One region of the Effusibacillus pohliae DSM 22757 genome, then DNA from elsewhere that is predicted to be linked to it. Evidence: riboswitches for the same ligand, from Rfam matches in the RefSeq annotation. Region 1 holds a riboswitch; each other region holds the start of a gene.

Region 1 (7,087 bases):
GCAAGAAGAAAAAATGGAGATTGCCCGGCAGCTTGCCCGACTGGGTGTCAACGTCATTGAGGCGGGATTTGCAGCTTCCTCCAAGGGAGATTTTGAATCCGTTCAGCGGATTGCGAACGAAATCCGGGGAGTCAGCGTTTGTTCGCTGTCGCGCGCGGTGCAAAACGACATCGAGCAAGCGTACGCAGCATTGAAAGGGGCGGAGCATCCACGCATCCACGTGTTTCTTGCGACCTCCCCGATTCACATGCAACACAAGCTGAAGATGACTCCGGAGCAAGTTTTGGAGCAGATTGACGCGGCCGTCCGGCTGGCCCGCAAATATTTTCCCGATGTCGAATTTTCGCCAGAAGATGCGGGCCGCAGCGAACTCGATTTTCTGGTGAAAGTGGCGGAAGTGGCGGCGAAGGCGGGAGCTACCGTGTTGAACATTCCCGATACGGTTGGCTACCTGACCCCGGAGGAATACGCCCACTTGTTCCGGTACGTTCGGGAACATGCGAAGGGGATTGAGAAGCTCAAATTGTCCGCCCATTGCCACGACGATCTCGGTTTGGCGACCGCCAACACATTGGCCGCCATCGCGGCGGGCGTCGATCAGATCGAGGGAACGATCAACGGGATCGGCGAACGGGCCGGTAACGTGGCGATCGAGGAAGTGGCGCTGGCGCTTGCTACCCGGCCGAATGTGTACCAGGCGGCGACCAGTCTAGATCTCTCGCAGATCGCCCGCACCAGCCGGCTGGTATCGAAGCTGACCGGCATGGTCGTCCAGCCGAACAAAGCGATCGTCGGAGCCAACGCATTCGCCCACGAATCGGGGATTCATCAGGACGGCATGTTAAAGGAAAAATCGACCTATGAAATCATCCGTCCGGAAACGGTCGGCATGGCGGACACCAAACTGGTACTTGGGAAACACTCGGGCCGCCACGCGTTCAAGGAGCACATCAAGTCGCTCGGCTACGAACTGGAAGGCGAAGCGTTGAATAACGTGTTCCGCAAGTTCAAAGATCTCTGCGACAAGAAAAAATACGTGACCGACGAAGATATCCTGTCCCTGCTGCTCGAATACGAAGTCGACTCTTCGCAGGTGGCCTATCGTTTGGAGTTTATGCACGTATCGTGCGGCACGCAAGGAGTTCCCACCGCGACGATCGGACTGCACGATGATGAAAAAGGGCTGCTGCAGGAAGCGGCGGTTGGCAACGGTGCGGTGGACGCGATCTATCGGGCGATCGACCGCATCACCGATGAGCCGGTCGAACTACTGCACTACCAGATCGATTCGGTGACGGGCGGCCAGGATGCGCTCGGCGAGGTGCGCGTCCAGGTTCGTCAGGGCGACATTGTGGCAAACGGCCGCGCCGTCTCGACCGACGTGCTGGAGGCGAGCGCCCGCGCCTACCTGGATGCGATCAACCGCATGATCATCAAGCGGATGGACACGCTCGGCAAAGAGTTCAGACGCCGGAAAGAGCAGGTGGATGTGCATGCCTAAGATCGCACTGCTGCCGGGAGACGGCATCGGCCCGGAAATCACCGCCGAGACCGTGAAAGTGCTGGAGACGGTCGGCCGCCACTTCTCCCGTAGCTTCGAGTTTGCAACATTTTCGATCGGCGGGGATGCGATCGACCGGTTTGGCGATCCGCTTCCTCCACAGACCCTGGAAGGCATCAGAGCGGCAGACGCCGTACTGCTGGCTGCCGTCGGAGGGCCGAAGTGGGATCACAACCCCGGTCATCTGCGCCCGGAAACGGGTCTGCTGCGGATGCGGAAGGAACTCGGTGTGTACGCGAATCTGCGGCCGGTTCGCGCGTTTGAACCGCTGCTGCACGCTTCCACTTTGAAACAAGAAGTGTTGCTTGGCGTCGACCTGCTGATTTTGCGGGAGCTGACCGGCGGTCTCTACTTCGGTGAGAAAAGCAGGAAACCGGCGGTCGGCGGCGAAGTGGCAACCGATACGCTCGTTTACACGACCGGCGAAATCGAGCGAATCGTCCGGATGGGGTTCGAAGTGGCGCGGACGAGAAGGAAACGGGTGCACTCGGTCGACAAGGCGAACGTCCTGGAATCGTCCCGCCTCTGGCGCGAGACAGTCGAGCGGATCGCCAAGGAGTATCCGGATGTCCAGTACGATCATATCCTAGTCGACACTTGCGCCATGCAGTTGATTCGCAATCCACGCCAATTCGATGTGATCGTGACGGAGAACATGTTCGGCGACATCCTGTCGGACGAAGCGGCCATGCTGACCGGTTCGATCGGTATGCTGCCGTCTGCCAGCCTGGGAGCGGGCGTCGCCCTGTATGAACCGATTCACGGGTCTGCCCCTGACATCGCGGGCAAGGGCGTCGCCAACCCGCTCGGCATGATTTTGTCCGCGGCACTGATGCTACGGCACTCATTCGGTTGGGAACAGGAAGCGACCGTGATCGAACAAGCGGTGGCAGAGGTGCTGGCGGAAGGGGTACGAACTGCCGATTTGGCAGGCCCCGCTGAACCGACCGTATCGACCTCCCGCATGGGAGACCTGATCGTCCAACGGATTAGTGCAAAAGTCCCGATCGTATAACATCCCAATGTTGTAACAGGCGTTTCCCTTTGCGGGAAACGCCTTTTTTCATCGACAGGGGATCGAACTTGACAAAATAGGACTCCAGCACCTAGAGGGCAAATCCCTGCTGATATAAATTAATAGCACTATTAGATCGAGTGAAACAGGGCAGGGTGTTCGGGGTAAAATGGGAGGAACGTCAAATCGCATGAAGCAGAGAGAATTTTTCCGCGTTCCGTTGACCGCTTTTTGTTCGCTGCGCCTGCGCAAACTGGGGAGCAAACTGTTGCCGATCGGGGAAGAGTTTGAAGTGGAAGTGCAAAACATATCCGGCGGCGGTCTTTGCTTTCTGTCGGACCGGGATTTGCCCGTCAGCGAAATGCTGATCTGGCAGTTTGCGATCGACGTGCCGGAACAAAAGATCAATGTCTACGGTCAGTTGGTCTGGAAGAAGCCGGAAGACAGTCTGCTGTTATACGGGGCGGAGTTTATTTTCTTTGAAGAAAAAGAACAGAAGAACCTGATTATGCAGATCAACCAGCTGCAAATTCGCCGCCGGAAAAAAGAAAAGTACATGACCGAATAAGGATTGCCTCCGTTTTCATACAATTAATTTTATTCCAATATATAATATAATTTTTTATCAAGATTTTTGATTGACTTTTTGATAGGAAGCGGATATAATCAGGTTTGAATTTTTTAATCTACAATTAAATAGACTGACAGGAAGATCTTCTTATCAAGAGAGGCGGAGGGAAAGGCCCAATGAAGCCCGGCAACCGGCTCATCAGGATGATGCGGATGAGCGACATGGTGCCAATTCCTTCAGGATATAACAAATCCTGGCAGATGAGAAGGGTAAGTCGTCTGGCAACCCCTTTTTCAATCTGTGAAAAAGGGGTTTTTTGTTGAGGCAAACGGAGGTGAGTACGGATGATTGAACTGCGCAATTTGCACAAGGAGTACCGGGTTGGCAAACATTCGGTTCCCGCCTTGCGCGGAATCGATTTGTCCATAGAAAAAGGTGAAATTTTTGGCGTCATCGGCCATTCCGGCGCCGGCAAGAGCACGCTGATCCGCTGCATCAACCTGCTGGAGCGGCCGACATCCGGCACAGTCACCGTCGATGGAGTCAATCTGACAGCGCTTGACGGACGCAGGCTGCAAGAGGAACGTCGGCAGATCGGGATGATTTTTCAGCATTTCAATCTGCTGTCGTCCGCCACGGTCGCGGACAATATCGTGTTTCCGTTGAAGCTGGCGAAGCGCACGCAGGCGGAGATCGACCGGAAAGTCGGCGAACTATTGGCGCTGGTCGGCCTTGAGGCGCATCGGGACAAGTATCCGGCGCAATTGTCGGGCGGCCAGAAACAGAGGGTCGGCATCGCCAGAGCACTGGCGAACGATCCGAAAGTGCTCTTGTGTGATGAAGCGACATCGGCGCTTGACCCGCAGACGACCAATTCGATCCTCACGTTGCTGCGGGACATCAACCGCCAATTCGGGATTACGATCGTGTTGATTACGCATGAAATGCATGTGGTTCGCTCGATCTGCGACCGGGTGGCGGTGATCGACGGCGGCCGGGTTGTTGAGGCAGGGCCGGTGGCTAACGTGTTTTTGAAACCGCACCACCCGACAACCCGCGAATTTGTTGAACAGGTGGTCGACTCGCTCGAACTGCAGCAGGTGATCGCCCGTGAAAAATCGGCCGGTCATCGCACGATCGTGCGGATTACATTCCTGGGCGAGCAGACGTATCAGCCGATTTTGTTCCGGACGATGCAGGAGGTCGGTGCATCGTTTAACATTCTGCAGGGCACGATTTCCCGCATGAAAGACACGCCCTACGGGCAGTTGGTTGTTGAACTGGAAGGCGGGCAGATGCAGGTTCAGCAGTCGATCGACCGGTTGCGCCAGCACGGGCTGAAAGTGGAGGTGATCTGAAATGGAATGGACATTTGAGAACGTCGACTGGGAAGAGATTTCGACGGCAACGCTCGACACGCTGACGATGCTGGGGCTGTCCACTTTGTTCACCGTGCTCATCGGGTTGCCGCTCGGCGTTCTGTTGTTTCTGACATCAAGGGGACAGCTACTGGAAAATCGGATTTTTTATTCGATCGTCTCGTTTGTCGTCAACATCCTGCGGTCGGTGCCGTTCATCATCCTGATGATCCTGTTGATCCCATTCACCAAACTGATCGTCGGCACATCGCTTGGCGTGCAGGGATCGATTCCGCCGCTCGTGATCGGCGCCGCCCCGTTTTTTGCAAGGTTAGTGGAGACATCGCTGCGCGAAGTGGACCGCGGCGTGATTGAGGCGGCCCAGTCGATGGGAGCTTCCAACTGGCAGATCATCTGGAACGTGTTGCTGCCTGAATCACGGCCTGGACTGATCGCGGGGATTACGATCACAACCGTCGCGCTCGTCTCCTATACCGCGATGTCGGGTGTAATCGGCGGCGGTGGACTCGGAGACCTGGCGATCCGCTACGGCTACCAACGGTTCCAGACCGATGTGATGCTGGTAACGGTCGCGGTTTTGCTGGTGTTGGTGCAGATTCTGCAGACAGCGGGAGACCGCCTGGTGCACCGTTTCAGCCGGAAATAGCAAGCGGTGGGCTGCTACAGGGCGGGAGCACCGATTGGTATAGATGAAGTAAGAATGGCAAACATCGAAAGGAGAAACCGGATATGAAAAAATGGCTCGTACCCGTATTGTCGCTTACACTTGCATTTTCGCTGGCCGGATGCGGCAAGAAGGAAACCGCGGCACCTGCTCCGGCAGCCGGCGGCGACAAGAAAGAAGTGACATTGAAGGTTGGCGCAACCGCCGTTCCGCATGCGGAAATTCTCGAATTTGTCAAACCGAAATTGAAAGAGCAAGGGGTCAACCTGGACATCAAGGTGTTCAACGATTATGTGCAGCCGAACGTTCAGGTGTTCGAAAAGCAACTGGACGCCAACTTTTTCCAGCACACGCCGTACCTGGATCAGTTCAACAAGGATCAAAAAATGAACCTGGTCAAAGTCACGAACGTCCACATTGAGCCATTCGGCGTCTACTCGAAGAAAATCAAGAAACTGGACGAGTTGAAAGACGGCGCGACGATCGCCATTCCGAACGATGCGACGAATGGCGGGCGGGCATTGGCGCTGCTCGAGAAAAACGGCATCATTAAATTGAAAGATGGCGTCGGCATCAAAGGGACTGTCAAGGACGTTGTCGAAAACCCGAAGCACGTGAAGTTTAAGGAACTGGAAGCCGCCATGCTGCCGCGGGCGCTGGGCGAAGTGGACCTGGCATGCATCAACACGAACTATGCGCTGGAGGCAAAACTGGTGCCGACCAAGGATGCTCTGGCGATCGAAGGGAAAGACTCGCCCTATGTGAACATTCTGGTGGCGCGCCCGGACAACAAGGATTCGGATGCCATCCAGAAGCTGGCGAAAGCGTTGAATACTCCGGAAGTCAAGAAGTTTATGGAAGACAAGTATCAAGGTGCTGTTGTTCCGGCGTTTTAACGAAACCATGTACCACCTGATCGGTTCAGGTGGTATTTTTTTTGATCTCTTCCGCCGTGAACCATTTGCCGTTGATGTCGACCCCGATCAGCCGCGGTTGCTTTAAATATTCAGGGTGGTGGTTGGCGATAAATTCTTTCGCCGTTTGCGGGGAGATTTCGTTTGGCGATTGGCCGATTTTGTTGCCCCGCACCGGATAGCCGTAAGGGATGCACACTTCATCTCCGTTGTCATCTAGGGTGACGAATTTGATAAACTGGATCATTCTGGAATATTACCTCCAACGGCGGTGACACAGCGCATGCCGTGCACTCCTCCCGCAAAGTGAATTCACTGACTACTGTATTGGCTGCGAGGGCGTTTGGTTGATTGTCCGCACATAAATGGGTAGCAGTGGACTGGGTGCTGGCGGCTGCCGCAAAATGAAACAGCCCGGACGACCCGGGCCACTGTGATGAATCTCCATTATATGACGAACTTCCATTAAAAGACTCTGGGACAATCCCTTGGACGCGGCATGTAGAAGCAGTGGGATTTGTAGCGGCCAGCCAATCTTTGGGCATACCAGCGCGGCGGGCAGGGACGGCGCACGCCCGGGTCAAAGAACCACAATGCGCTCATGGCCGGATGAAACCTCTCCCCGTTCACGCACCGGCGGGCCAACCGTTTATCGAGGTCACGAGCTTTGACGGACCAAAAATACGGTTTTTCTACCGCCTCAAAACCCCCCGGCCGCTGGAACACCATTTGCGGGATGGTGCGGATCCGCTTGAAATCGAGACAGTTCGATTTCACCCGGTTGACTCCGACATTCCCGACCAGCAGCATCGCCAGTTTTCCTTCCCCTTCCGCTTCCGCCCGCATCAACCGTCCCAACAGCGCGATATGTGCCGAGGTTGCTCTTATGACAGCCATCGTCTTCACCTCACACTTCACTGTACGAAATGGGAGCTTATCCTGTTCCGATGATTTTGGCGCAATCGGTCGATTGCGGGAGTGGA
Region 2 (7,087 bases), on a different contig from region 1:
ACTCGACCGTTATAATGTCGTGCGGAAACAGATTGCCGAGATTCACATTCGGGCCAAATTGAGCGATCAGCGCTTCTTGCTGCGATTTCAAGGGGGCTTCCCAGATAATGCAGTCGGCCGAGGTCAGCTGTTCCAGCAGGCGGTCGACATCGTCTTTGCGGATCGCCCCGCTCGCTTCGTAGATGCCTACATCCTTTCCGGATTCCCGTCCCTCAATAATCACTTTGAAAACACCGCAGTCCAGATCGTGCCGGATCAGTTCCAACTGTTTTTCGATAGGCAGGTGGACGCCCGATTCTTTTTTCCCTACTTCGCTCAAAACGAGAAATCCGATATGTTTCGCTTCCTGGATCAATTGCCGGCGCAGTTCGAGATCGATCGTGACCGTGCCGTCGGAAACTTCGATCGCGGTGAATCCCAGTTTTTTTGAAGTGCGCATGAAGTCCTTCCAACAACCTTGCAGCACGGCCGTCTCCAGTAAGGTTCCGCCCGGGTAGACATGAATGTCATGTTCCCGCAAAATATTGATTTTGTTTTGCAGCAGCGATTTCGAATAGAGCATCGATGTGCCAAAACCCAATTTCAAGAAATCGATGTAAGGGGCTGCCAATTCTGCCAGGTCCAACGTTTCCCGGATTCCCAGCCCCTTATCGATCACCATGCTGAGACCGCAAGTACGCGGTTTCAGGTTGCGGCCCGGTAGTGGATCACGCAGGACTGTGTCCCACGGTTTTTGTGGCAAAAAATCGTTCATCTCCCAAAACCCCTTTCTTTGCTGTTCTGTGCTGTGCAGGGAATCCCCGTCGGGGTTTGTCACCTCCTGGCGTTTACAACCTGTGGGCTCCATTATCGTATGCGAAAAACGGGAGCTGGTGTTACGCCCGTGCTTTTCGTTTTGCCAACAACTTCCGCAGGGATTCGGAGGCGATCGAATTGGGGGCGGGTGGGGATTCGGGCTTCTCCGCTGGGACGCGAATCAGCCACATCGCCAGCGCGGCGGACAAAAAGGCGAGCCCGGCCACCGACAAGAACATAACCAAGCGGGACAGGTCCATCAACCAGGTGAAGACGGGTGGCCCGATCGCCACTCCCAGGAATCTGACGGAGCCGTAAAAAGATGTGACGATCCCGCGTTCTTCCATACTGACGGCTGAGGTGATCAGCATATTCAGGCAGGGCAGCACGAGTCCCGTGCCGATACCGCTCATCACCAGCAATCCCAGCAAGACGTACGCGTTTGTAACAAAGGAAGCCAACCCGAGCGGGATCGCAATCAGCAGCATGCCAGTCACAATCAGCGTTTTCATCAACCTTTTTTGCTTTTTGATGTTTGCTCCCGTGATATAGGACGTCGACGACATGGCGAGCAAGGGAACCGCCAGAATGGCGCCTTTCAGCAGACCGTCGATCGCATATTTGTCTTCCAAAAGATGCGACAGATAAAACAATACGCCAAACAAAATGAAAAGTGCGCTGGCGCCTGCAAAGTAAGCGGTCAGAAGCCATTTCCATTCCCGTTTGAAAATAACCTTCAGCGCGCGCAGGTAGTGGGTTACTTTTTGCGCGGCTTTGTCCTTTTTTGGTTCCTTGATAAAAAACCAGATCGCCAAAGCAGCGGGCACGCACAACAGCGGAAACGCAAAAAAAACCGCAAACCAGGTGATCATCGAGAGCAGCACGCCGAGTATGGGACTCAGGACTTTTCCCAGCCCGTTCGATGCTTCGATGATGCCAAGCGCTTTGCTGCGGGCCGCTCCCTGGAAAATATCGCCTGCCAAAGCCATCGCGATTGGAGCAGTCCCGGCGGCCCCGATTCCTTGCAGCACGCGACCTGTCATGATCACGGCAAACGGTTTGGCAAACAAGAGCACGGCGATTCCCGCTAGCAATCCGCCTAACGCGTATAAGATAAGCGCCGGGATGATCACGAGTTTCCGGTTGTAGCGGTCCGACAAAAAACCGGCCAACGGGATGATGATGCCGGCGGGCACGGAGAACAGAGTGATCACCAAACTCGCCTGAAATTTGGTGATCTGAAGCTGCTCCTGCATCGTTGGCAGAATCGGAATCAGCATCGAATTACCCAGGACCATGATGAGCGGAACGCTTCCCAGGGCAATCAGAGACAGCAACGAAACTTTGGACCTGTCGGATGCCGTTTGCGCCATTCTGTTCAGTCCTTTCCTCGTTGTAAACCTAGTGTGTCGCGCCGTATCGGGGCTGATGCAGGAAGTTATTGACTCGCCACGACTGCCAGGCTTTAACGAACACCCCTTGACGAAACCGCCTTGAAGATTGTAAATTGTATCAAAAGAACAAAATCGATTGACTCTTATCCAGAGTTGGTGGAGGGACTGGCCCGATGAAGCCCGGCAACCTGAATCGATCCGGAAACGTGATTCGCGCGTTTCAGGTATGATTTGTGGTGCTAATTCCTGCAGGAGCGATCCTGAAAGATAAGAGGAGGACAGCGTGGCAATACCAGGTCTTTCTCTTGGGGGGAAAGACCTTTTTCCATGAAGAGGAGGAATGGACATGCGGATCGAAACACGGTTGGCACAAGCGGGAAACCGCAAGGATCCGGTGACGGGAGCTGTGTCTGTGCCGATTCATCACTCGACTACATTCGCCCATCCGGCGCTCGGACAGAGCACGGGGTTTGACTATACCCGGACTCTCAATCCGACTCGCAAAGTGCTGGAAGATACGATCGCCGATCTGGAAAATGGGGTGCGGGGGTTTGCGTTCGCTTCCGGCATGGCTGCGATCGCCTGTCTAGTGGAACTGTTCGAGCCAGGCGATCACCTGGTCGCTTCCAACGATTTGTACGGCGGTACCTATCGCTTGCTGGAACAGATTTTGCGTCGGAAAGGGATCGAAACGACCTACGTGGATACCGGCGATCTGGCTGCGGTGGAAGCGGCGGTTCAACCGAACACCAAGGCGCTGTTTGTTGAAACCCCGACCAACCCGACGATGAAAATCACCGATATCGCAGGTTGCGCTGCGATCGCCAAACGGCGCGGCGCGCTGACCATCGTCGATAACACGTTTATGTCGCCCTATTTTCAACGACCGTTGGATTTGGGGGCCGATGTGGTGCTGCATTCCGGCACCAAGTATCTGGGCGGCCATAACGACGTGCTATGCGGCCTGCTTGCGGTGAAGGACGAGCAATTGGGCGAAAAACTGTTTTTTTTGCAAAATTCGATCGGGGCTGTTCTCGGACCCCAGGATTGCTGGCTGATGATCCGCGGCCTGAAGACGTTGGCGCTGCGAATGGAAAAACATCAGGAAAACGCGCTGCTTGTGGCGGAATGGCTGTCACGACACCCGCAGGTGACAAAAGTCTATTACCCTGGTCTGCCGCACCATCCGGGCAAGCACATGCATGAAAAGCAGTCGTCCGGCTACGGCGGCATGCTGTCGTTCGAAGTGGCGGATGAAAGCATGGTGGAACCGATCCTCGGCAGTGTGAAACTGATTTCGTTCGCCGAAAGCCTTGGCGGCGTCGAATCGTTGATCACCTATCCGGCGAGACAGACCCATTTTGACATCCCGAAGGAAGTGCGGGAGGCGTACGGCGTTACGGATAGGCTCCTGCGCTTATCGGTCGGCATCGAACACTATCAGGACATTATCGCAGACCTGGAGCAAGCGTTGGAGGCAGCGAGATCCGAGGTGTCCGTCAGGTGAAATTTGAAACGCGCGTGCTGCATACGGGGGCGGAACTGGACCCGCGCACCGGCGCCGCCAGCTTTCCGATTTACCAGGCTTCGACGTTTCACCAGGCCGATTGGAACCAGCAGCAGGAGTTCGATTATTCCCGCTCCGGCAACCCCACCCGGAAAGCACTTGAGCATGTGATTGCCCAGTTGGAAGGGGCGAACTACGGACTTGCGTTTGCTTCCGGCATGGCGGCGATTACGAGCGTCCTGCTCACACTGTCCGCCGGCTCGCATGTTGTGGCGTGCGAAGACATTTACGGGGGAACGTTTCGGGCGTTGACGAGAGTTTTTTCCCGCTTTGGGATTGAGACGACGTTTGTCGACGCCGCCAACCCGGAAAAATTGGCGGCGGCGATCCGACCGAACACGAAAGCGATGATGCTGGAAACACCTTCTAACCCAACGCTGAAAATCATCGATCTGCAAAAAGCGGCCGACATCGCGAAAGCAAACGGGGTGCTGACGATTGTCGACAACACCTTTATGTCACCCGGCTTGCAGCGGCCGCATGAGCTGGGGATCGATGTGGTGGTTCACTCGGGAACCAAATTTTTGGGCGGTCATTCTGATGTGGTGGCGGGGCTGGTGACGGTGCGGGATGAATCGTTGGCAAAAGAAATATACCAGATCCAAAACGGGTTCGGCGCGGTGCTGGGGCCGCAGGACTGTTGGTTGCTGATGCGGGGCATCAAAACGCTGGCGGTGCGGATGAAACAAAGTGAGGAAACGGCGCTGCGGATTGCTCGTTATCTGGAGCGGCACCCGAAGATCAAACGGGTGTATTACCCGGGGCTCGAATCGCATCCGGGCCGGGAGATTCATCTCCGGCAGGCGGACGGGCCCGGCGCGGTGCTGTCGTTTGAACTGGCGGACGCCGAACAGGTGCGGCGGTTTGTCAAGCGGCTGCAGTTGCCATTGTTTGCTGTCAGCCTGGGGGCGGTGGAAAGTATTTTGTCCTATCCGGCGACCATGTCGCACGCGGCGATGCCGCGAGAGGAACGGATCCGCAGGGGGATCAGCGACGGCTTGCTGCGTCTGTCGGTGGGGCTCGAGAGCGCGGAAGACCTGATCGGGGATATTGAACAGGCTCTTATGGGATTATAAATAAAAGCGGGTGACGCGGAACTTGCAATCTTGATTCTGAAGGAGCGGAAAAACAATGGAAAAACAGACTCCCGCATCTGCCAAATCGTTCATCATGGCGGACAGTCCGGACGATTTTGCCGGCAAGGTGCCGAGCGGCGCGCAAGGAGATCCGCAGACGTTGGTGGAACAGGACAATCCGGACGATGTGGAAATACCCGATCCAGCTTTGAACCAATAAAAATATTCGTAGACATGCTTTCCTAATAGAAAGTATCGCGTTATACTTATATTTGCATGTCTTTATTTCGATGTTGTTCACAAAGGTGGTCAAAGCATGAGCAATCAGGGAAACACACAGAAGCAGGAAGAAACGTTAAACGTACTCGCCCAGACCCAGTTGGTGATCAAGGAAGCGCTCAACAAATTGGGGTATGGGGATGAGATGTACGAGCTTCTGAAAGAACCGTTGCGAGTGTTGACGGTCCGCATTCCTGTCAGGATGGATGACGGAAGCGTTCGGGTGTTCACTGGTTATCGCGCACAGCATAATGATGCGGTTGGGCCGACCAAGGGGGGCATCCGGTTTCATCCGGATGTGACGGAAGATGAAGTGAAGGCGCTTGCCATCTGGATGAGCCTGAAGTGCGGCATCGCCCAATTGCCATACGGCGGCGGCAAAGGCGGCATTGTTTGCGATCCGCGCGAGATGTCGTTCCGCGAACTGGAACGATTGAGCCGCGGCTATGTGCGGGCGATTTCGCAAATCGTCGGACCGACGAAAGATATCCCGGCGCCCGATGTGTTCACCAACTCCCAGATTATGGCCTGGATGATGGACGAGTATTCGCGTATCCGGGAGTTTGATTCGCCCGGTTTCATCACCGGCAAACCGCTCGTACTCGGCGGATCGCTGGGCCGTGACGCGGCGACCGCCCGCGGTGTGACGATCGCGATCCAGGAAGCGGCGAAAGTAAAAGGGATCGATTTGAAAGATGCGCGGGTGGTGGTTCAGGGCTTTGGCAACGCCGGCGGTTATCTCGCAAAATTCATGCATGACGCGGGAGCGAAAGTGGTCGGCATTTCTGACGCGTACGGCGGATTGTACGATCCGAACGGCCTCGATATCGATTACCTGTTGGACCGCCGCGATTCGTTTGGCACGGTGACGAAACTCTTCAAAAACACCATCAGCAACCAGGAGCTGCTGGAACTGGATTGCGACATCCTGGTGCCGGCGGCGATCGAGAACCAGATCACGTCGAAAAACGCGCATAATATTAAAGCGAAAATCGTGGTCGAAGCGGCGAACGGACCGACGACGATCGAAGCGACGAAAATCCTAACAGAGCGCGGCGTGCTGCTCGTGCCCGACGTATTGGGCAACGCCGGCGGGGTGATTGTGTCCTATTTTGAATGGGTGCAAAACAATCAGGGATTGTACTGGTCGGAAGAAGAGGTAGACCGACGGCTGCGTGAAATTCTCGTCAAAGCGTTCCATACGATCTATGAAACCGCACGCGTCCGCAAGATCGACATGCGGCTCGCCGCTTATATGGTGGGAGTCCGGCGAATGGCGGAAGCTTGCCAACTGCGCGGTTGGGTGTAAGTTTCGGCATCAAAAGAGCAGGCGCATGCATTGCACATGCGCCTTTTTTCTTTGATCATGGACGATCAACTCGGCGTTGCCCGCACGGACGCGGGCGCATTTAGCCGAGTTTCCTCAAGTTAGATCCGTTCGAACGCGCTGCGGATCGACTCCATGTCCAGATCGTTCGCCAGCAGAACCATCAATTTGATCCTCGCCTTCTGGCCGTTCAGGCCGTTCGAGAAGATCGCCCCCAGTTCCCGCAGATGCTTGCCGCCTCCTTCATACCCATACACATCCTGCACCCTTCCGTTGAAACAGCGGGAGACAAGAACCACGGGCACCCCTTTTTCGATCGCCCGTCGGATCCCCGGGACGACTGCCGGCGGCACGTTTCCCTGGCCGAGCGCTTCGATCACCAACCCGTCGATTCCGTCTGCCAGCATGTGGTCGATCAGGCGGCTGTCTATTGCGAGCGCCATTTTTAACAGGCCGACAGACCGCTGCAAGGGCTTGGCCGGGTATGATTCATGCTGTAGCGGCATCTGGCGGAAGTGAATCGACCGCTTGTCAAGACTGCCGATGGGCCCGACTTCCGGCGATTGAAAAGTTGCCACATTGCTGGTGTGCGTCTTCGTGACAAAGCGGGCGCCGTGGATCTCGTCGTTCAACACCACCAGCACTCCCT
Region 3 (7,087 bases), on a different contig from region 1:
CCCCGTCTCCTCGCCGACCGCCACCATATGAGTCACCATTGCCGGAAACAGCAGCGGGTATTTTGCCAGCGTAACGGACAGCCGTTCGCCTTTCCGCAGGTTTTGCTGCGCTTCCGTCACCGCCTTGTCGAACAGCCGGTTACCGATGATTTTGCGGATTAGCTCAAGCTGGTCCAAAATCGGCACGGCGCTCGCTTCCAGCGTGGCGAAGGTGCGGGCGAAGCGGGCGATCACACCCTTTTGATACAGTTTTCCAAACACAGGCACGCGAAACTTGAGGGTATCCCAAAACAGGCGTCCCGTTTGCGTGCTGACCGCTCCGATGACGGCAAGCGCGATCACGATCACACCGGCGAGTGCCCAATACCATTGATGGACAAGAAAATGGCTGATACCCAGCGTGATCCTTGTGGGTAACGGAAGTTCCACGCCCTGTTGCGCAAACGTCGCAGCAAACGTGGGCACGACTGAAATGAGCAGGAAAATGCTGACCGCAATGGCGATCAAGAACACGATGCTTGGATAAATCAAAGCTGAAACGAGTTTTTGTGAGGTGACGCGCTGTCGTTCGAAAAAGTTCGCCATCCGGTCCAACATGGTTTCCAGTTGCCCGGCGTATTCCCCGGCCCCGACCATGTGGACAAACATCTCGGGAAACACGTTTTCGTGTTTGGCGAACGACTCCTGCAGCGACATTCCTTGCCGGACGTCCTGCTCGACTGCATGCAGCGCTTTCTTCAAAAGCCGGTTTTCCGTCTGTTCGGCCAACACCTGAAGCGATTGGGTAACGGAAACACCGGCGCGGATCAGAGTGGCAAACTGGCGGCAGAAAGGCGCAAATTCCTGCAGCTTCACGCGCCCGCCCGCAAGCAACCGAACGTTGATCTGCCGCTTGAGGCCAGCCTCGGCCCTCGGCGAAAGTTGCGTCGGAAACAGTCCCTGCTTGCGTAATTCGGCGGCAGCAGCTACCTGATCGGCGGCTTCTATGTATCCGCGCAAGTTCTTTCCGGCACGGTTGACAGCTCTGTAACGAAATTGAGCCACCGAAAGCCTATCCTCCCCCACTGCCAACTTCATCGATTGCAAAATGATTGCGCAATGATCGGTTTCCCCTAGTGTTAATTATACTCGATTGTCAAATGGAAGGAAATATAAAATTCGATAAAATTCGTCAACCCCGTTTGACTTTCCTAGTATCTGCCGACAAGTCTGCCACTAAAAAAGACAGAGTGCATCATGGCACTCTGTCTGCTGTGCGGCTTTGCTTCCCATGTTTTACTCAACATTAAAGTATCTCGCTTCCGGGTGGGCGAACACCATCGCTGAAACGGACGCTTCCGGGTCCATCATGCAGCCTTCCGTCAGATGCACACCGATATCTTCCGGTTGCATCAAGCGGAACAATTGCACCTGATCGTCCAGGTTCGGACAAGCCGGGTAGCCGAACGACACGCGAATCCCCTGATAGCGGGCGCCAAACCGCTCCTGCATCGTCATCTCCGGCGGATCGGGGAATCCCCACACATCGCGCATGATCTGGTGAATCCGCTCGGCGAACGCTTCCGCCAACTCCAACGCCAAAGCCTGAATCGCATGCGACCGCAGGTAATCGCCCCTGTCTTTCCATTCATTTGCCAGTTCTCGGACGCCTTTGCCTGCCGTCACGACCAGGAAGCCGACATAATCCATCACCCCGCTGTCCACCGGTTTCAGAAAATCGGCCAGGCAAAGGTACGGAGCCTGCTTCTGCCGCGGGAACGAGAACCTCTCGATCACCTTCGAATGATCCTGCGGATCATAGATCAGGATGTCGTTGCCCGCCGATTGCGCCGGAAAAAACCGGTACATTCCGTGTGCCCGGATGATTCCCTGCTCCTTCGCTTCCCGCATCAGCCGGTCGATCACGCCCATCAATTCGGCCGCTTTCGGATCCCCTTCCGCTAGCAACTGCTCGACGTTTCCTTTCACGCCCAGGTGCTTTCCCAACAGCATCCGCAGGTTCAAATACGGCTGCAGGAACGAGATCGGGTAATCGCGCAGCACATGCCGTTCAAAATCGGGCGGGACAAACACCGGTGCGTCCCGGTTGACATTCGACCGCCCGGCCGCCGGCGCTGCTTCCGCCCGGCCGTCCGTCCCGCCTTTGCCCGCTTCCATCACATACGATTGTTGGATGTCCCGCAACTCCTGAATCAACGCTTTCCGCTGCTCTTCATCGCTTAACCGGTTGGCCAGTTCCAGCCCGTCCATCGCATCTTTCGCGTACAGAACCAGCCCGTTGTACTCCGGCGCGATCCGCGTGTGCGTGAACTTACGGGTGAGAGCGGCGCCGCCGACCAGAATCGGCACATCAATGCCCGCTGCCCGCAGGTCCTGGGCGGTCGTTACCATCTGCTGCGCCGATTTGACCAACAGCCCGGACAGGCCGATCGCATCCGGCTTCTCCTTGCGATAGGCCTCGATCAACTGTTCAGGCGGTACCTTAATCCCCAGGTTGATCACCTGATAGCCGTTGTTCGACAGGATGATCTCGACCAGATTTTTGCCGATGTCATGCACGTCTCCCTTGACGGTCGCGAGCAAAATCTTCCCTTTGACGGCCGCCTCCGCCCGCTCCATGAACGGTTCCAGATAGGCGACCGCCGCTTTCATCACTTCCGCACTCTGCAGCACTTCCGCGACGATCAACTGGTTGTCGTTGAACAGCCTGCCAACTTCCTCCATCCCTTTCATCAGCGGGCCGTTGATGATCTCAAGCGGCGCATACCGGGTCAGCGCCTCGTTCAGATCGTCAATCAGGCCGTCCTTGCTGCCTTCCACCACATAGTTCGCCAACCGTTCTTCCAGGCTGAGGCTGGACACTTCCTTCACCTGGGCCGTCTTTTTCTCCCGGTAAAAAGCGGTGAATCGGGCAAGAGTCTCGTCATTCGTATGGAACAGCAGCTCTTCCGCCAGCCGCCGCTCCTCTTCCGGAATCGACGCATAGCGCTCCAGCTTTTCCGTGTTCACAATTGCATAGTCGAGACCCGCTTTCGTACAGTGATAGAGAAACACCGCGTTCAGCACTTCGCGACCGGCTGGCGGCAACCCGAACGATACGTTGGAGATCCCAAGGATCGTCGCACACTCCGGCAGTTCCCGCTTGATTAGGCGGATGCCCTCCACCGTTTCCGGGGCCGCTCCGATATACTGTTCATCGCCCGTGCCGACCGGAAACACAAGCGGATCAAAAATAATGTCTTGCGGATGGACGCCATATTTGTGGACCAACAGATCGTAGGATCGTTTGGCGATTTCCAGCTTTCGCTCGCGCGTCACCGCCATCCCCTGCTCATCGATCGTTCCGACCACCACCGCCGCCCCGTACCGGTTGATCAGCGGCGCCACCTCCGCGAACCGCTTTTCCCCGTCCTCCAGGTTGATCGAGTTGATGATCGCCTTCCCTTGCGAATGTTTCAATCCCAGTTCGATCACCCGCGCATCGGTCGAATCGATCATCAACGGCACTTTTATTTTTTTGACGACAAACGGCAGGAATTTTTCCATATCGCCGTACTCGTCCCGGTCCGGGTCGGCCAGGCAGATGTCGATGATATGCGCGCCTTTTTTTACCTGGGCCCGGGCGATTTCCGCCGCGTCCTCATACAATCCGCTGGCGATCAACGTCCGGAACTTCTTGGATCCGATGACATTGGTCCGTTCCCCCACCAACAGCGGGCGGTTGTCCGCCTCCAGATAGACGGTTTCGATTCCAGAGACAGCCGGCAGGTGGCCGCACGCCGGTTGCCGCGGCTTGTAGTCCTTCAACGCTTCCGCCAACGCCCGGATATGCTCCGGTGTCGTCCCGCAGCAGCCCCCCGCAATGTTCAGCCAACCGAGCTCAGCGAAACCGGCCATTTTTTTCGCCAGCGCTTGCGGCGATTCGTGGTAATGGCCGTTCTCATCCGGCAGCCCGGCATTCGGATAGCAACTGACCCCGCACTGCGCCAGTTCGGACAGGGTCCGCAAATGGTCGCGCATGAATTCCGGCCCAGTTGCGCAGTTCAGCCCGACGGTAATCGGCTTCAGGTGTTCGAGCGAGATGTAGAACGATTCGATATTCTGGCCTGCCAACGTGGTGCCCATCGGTTCGATCGTGCCGGACAGCATCAGGGGCAAGCGGACGCCCAGCTCCGCAAACGCTTTTTGAATCCCGATGCCGCCAGCTTTCACATTCAGCGTGTCCTGTGCCGTTTCCAAAAGCAGCACATCGACGCCGCCCTGAATCAGCGCTTTCGCCTGTTGGTAATAATTTTCCACCAATTTTTCAAACGTCGTGCCGCCCGTCACCGATAACGTCTTGGTGGTCGGTCCCATCGCTCCAGCTACGAAACGGGGCCATTCCGGCGTCGAGTATTTTTTTGCCGCCTCCACCGCCAGCCTTGCCGCCGCCCGGTTGATCTCGTCCGCCCGCTCCTCCAGGTTGTATTCGGCGAGCACCAGCCGGGTGGCACCGAACGTGTTGGTCTCGATAATATCCGCCCCGGCATCCAGATACTGCTCGTGAATGCGGCGGATCACATCCGGCCGCATGATGTTCAGGTACTCGTTGCACCCCTCGTACGCTTCCCCGCCAAAATCGGCCGCCGTCAGACCGGCCTGCTGAATCATCGTGCCCATCGCGCCGTCGAGAATCAGGATTTTTTTCTTCATTTGTTCCAATATCGGATGTTGCGACACCTTTCCCGTCTCGCTGCTCATGTTCGGTTCCCCTCTCCCCGTCAAATCCCAATCGTTCTCACCTGAAAAGGAAACTCGGCTAAAAGCGCCTGCATCCGTGCAGGCAACGCCGAGTTGATCGTCCATGATCAAAAGCCCTCTCCGGATCCGAGAGGGCTGAACGTTCACAGTTGGCTCCTCCTATCTTCCAGAACGCGTTCTGCTGGAATTAGCACCGTGTGCGCACACCGGTTGCTGTGGTTTCATCGGGCCAGATCCCTCCACCACTCTGGATAGAAGTTATGACAAATCGTTTTTCGATTTTTTATTAGTTTGCACTGAAACCGGTGGTTGTGTCAAGGGTGATCACCGGCTCTCATAGCTTGAGAAAGAACCATTTTTTCAATTTCAATAACCCCGTATCCACATTACTTATGATATCCTATCTACAAAAACAATTATACAGAATGTTTTATGTTTTTCAACTATATAATACACAAAAACTATTAATATAATCCCAATGAATTATAGAAAAACTTATTCACAGCGATTCCTCTAAGGCGTTTTCTGTGAGGAAGAACGATGGAATAAAAGTTATAGTATGTAGAAAGTGAATTCGTATGTCCATATTCACGCCCCGGTCGATAAACACGACCTTGTCGGCCGCTTCACGGGCGAAGTTCATCTCGTGGGCGACGACCACCATCGTCATCCCTTCCTGCGCCAGCTCTTTCATCACTTTCAGGACTTCGCCCACCAACTCCGGGTCGAGGGCGGAGGTCAGCTCGTCAAACAGCAACACGGCCGGTTCCATCGCCATCGCGCGTGCGATTCCCCCTCCTGCTGGCCGGTATTGCCATCAAAAAGAGGCATGCCGCCCGGCATGCCAGTGACCATGTTCCTATTTTCCGACAAAATTCGGTTTCCGCTTCTCGAAAAACGCGGTGACGCCTTCCCGGTGATCGGCCGTCTTGCCGCAGATCGTCTGCCCGGCCGCCTCCGCTTCCAGCATCGTCGCCAGATCGTTTTCGAAGCTCTTGTACATCGTCCGTTTGATCAGCCCGAGTGCCGTCGTCGGAGATTGGGCCAGCCGCTCCGCATACCGTTGCGTTTCCCCGGCAAACTCGCTGTCCGCCACCACCCGGTTAACCAGCCCGATCCGCAGCGCCTCCTCGGCGCCGATCGAATCGCCGAACATCGCCAATTCCATGGCGCGGCTGAGCCCGACGATCCGCGGCAGGAAGAAATGGCTGCCCGCGTCCGGCATCAGACCGATTTTTACAAACGCCATGGAAAACGTGGTGCTTGCCGCTGTGATCCGCAAATCGCAAGCCAGCGCCACTCCGAGTCCCGCACCGAACACGGGGCCGTGCAAAGCGCCGACAATCGGCTTTTCGAGCTCCGCCATCCGAAGCAGCAACCGGTTGTACGTCCGCTGCAGATAAGCCCCGTGGTCGAGCGAAGCCACATCTTCCGCGCTGACGCTTTTCAGATCCGCTCCCGAACTGAATCCTGGCCCGTTGCCGCGAAGCAGGATACAACGTACGTCCGCGTCCTCCGCCGCGCGGTTGAGCGCGTCAAACAGTTCTTCATGCATCTGCAGATTGAACGCATTGAACACTTCTGGCCGGTTGAGTGTGACAGTCGCCAATTGATTCGCTTTCTCAAACAAAACGGTCTCGTACATTTCGCTCTCCCCTCTCCTCTTGCGCCTATTGGTTTACAGTCTACGATCCTTCGTCCTACTTCCGGCACCATCTTCCGACCGGACGGTAGGCAATCCACCTTTTAACATGGCAGATCGCACCCACTTACATAATAATACGCTTTACCGTACTCTTGCAGTCCTCCGCTGAGGCAGGCAAGCGGGTCTCGAACACGCCATCAGGCGGCGCATTCGAGACTGGTCGATCCATGCGCTCGGCAACATGGAGTACAACACTACGAATTTTGGGTACCCACACAGGCAAGCCTTTTCTCCTACAAATTACGTGTTCAGCCACCTTGCCAGCCAGGTGAACAGGAACCGCCAGACAAACAGCAGCACAAACGTCGAGATCATTGCCACTACAAGAAACGGCACCTTAATCCCCTTTCCCAAAAAGAGTGCCCGCAGCGCCAAACCGGCCGGGATGGCGATTGCCCAAACGGGCAATGTCCGTTTGAACATCGCCGCAAACGTTTCGTAATGACGCATGTTGTACAGACCAAAAATGAGAGCAACCACACCCCACGCGATCATAAACGGAGCGGCCGTTTTCAGCGTTCCGCCCAGCGTGGTGAACGTCTTGTGTTCCGATTGCCCGATAAACGCAAACAGAATCAGCATCAGCAGGTCGCCGATCAGCAAAATCCACCGTTTCAACCATCATTCCTCCGTTCTCCACTC

The links. Region 1 has a riboswitch for S-adenosylmethionine ahead of C230_RS0103365 (methionine ABC transporter ATP-binding protein). Riboswitches for the same ligand answer to the same signal wherever they lie in the genome.
Region 2: it holds a riboswitch for S-adenosylmethionine, as region 1 does, so the genes downstream of both, C230_RS0104010 (trans-sulfuration enzyme family protein) here and C230_RS0103365 (methionine ABC transporter ATP-binding protein) in region 1, are expected to answer to the same signal.
Region 3: it holds a riboswitch for S-adenosylmethionine, as region 1 does, so the genes downstream of both, metH (methionine synthase) here and C230_RS0103365 (methionine ABC transporter ATP-binding protein) in region 1, are expected to answer to the same signal.

What each region holds. Positions count from the first base shown of each region.
Region 1 covers NZ_AQXL01000093.1:566-7,652, reverse strand. Annotated here, with positions in the region: gene C230_RS0103380 (2-isopropylmalate synthase) at 1-1,501, shown strand, start outside; gene leuB (3-isopropylmalate dehydrogenase) at 1,494-2,576, shown strand; gene C230_RS0103370 (PilZ domain-containing protein) at 2,767-3,144, shown strand; SAM riboswitch class I at 3,292-3,414, shown strand; gene C230_RS0103365 (methionine ABC transporter ATP-binding protein) at 3,492-4,505, shown strand; gene C230_RS0103360 (methionine ABC transporter permease) at 4,507-5,172, shown strand; gene C230_RS0103355 (MetQ/NlpA family ABC transporter substrate-binding protein) at 5,256-6,086, shown strand; gene C230_RS0103350 (hypothetical protein) at 6,112-6,351, opposite strand; gene C230_RS0103345 (cell wall hydrolase) at 6,570-7,001, opposite strand.
Region 2 covers NZ_AQXL01000098.1:5,949-13,035, forward strand. Annotated here, with positions in the region: gene comA (phosphosulfolactate synthase) at 1-754, opposite strand, end outside; gene C230_RS19395 (MFS transporter) at 876-2,168, opposite strand; SAM riboswitch class I at 2,330-2,463, shown strand; gene C230_RS0104010 (trans-sulfuration enzyme family protein) at 2,536-3,696, shown strand; gene C230_RS0104015 (trans-sulfuration enzyme family protein) at 3,693-4,832, shown strand; gene C230_RS22345 (hypothetical protein) at 4,888-5,052, shown strand; gene C230_RS0104025 (Glu/Leu/Phe/Val family dehydrogenase) at 5,149-6,420, shown strand; gene C230_RS0104030 (asparaginase) at 6,540-7,087, opposite strand, start outside.
Region 3 covers NZ_AQXL01000113.1:43,492-50,578, forward strand. Annotated here, with positions in the region: gene C230_RS0107190 (type II secretion system F family protein) at 1-1,044, opposite strand, end outside; gene metH (methionine synthase) at 1,276-4,740, opposite strand; SAM riboswitch class I at 4,897-4,998, opposite strand; partial or broken gene C230_RS0107200 (ectoine/hydroxyectoine ABC transporter ATP-binding protein EhuA) at 5,330-5,533, opposite strand; gene C230_RS0107205 (enoyl-CoA hydratase/isomerase family protein) at 5,600-6,385, opposite strand; gene C230_RS19725 (DUF3054 domain-containing protein) at 6,686-7,063, opposite strand.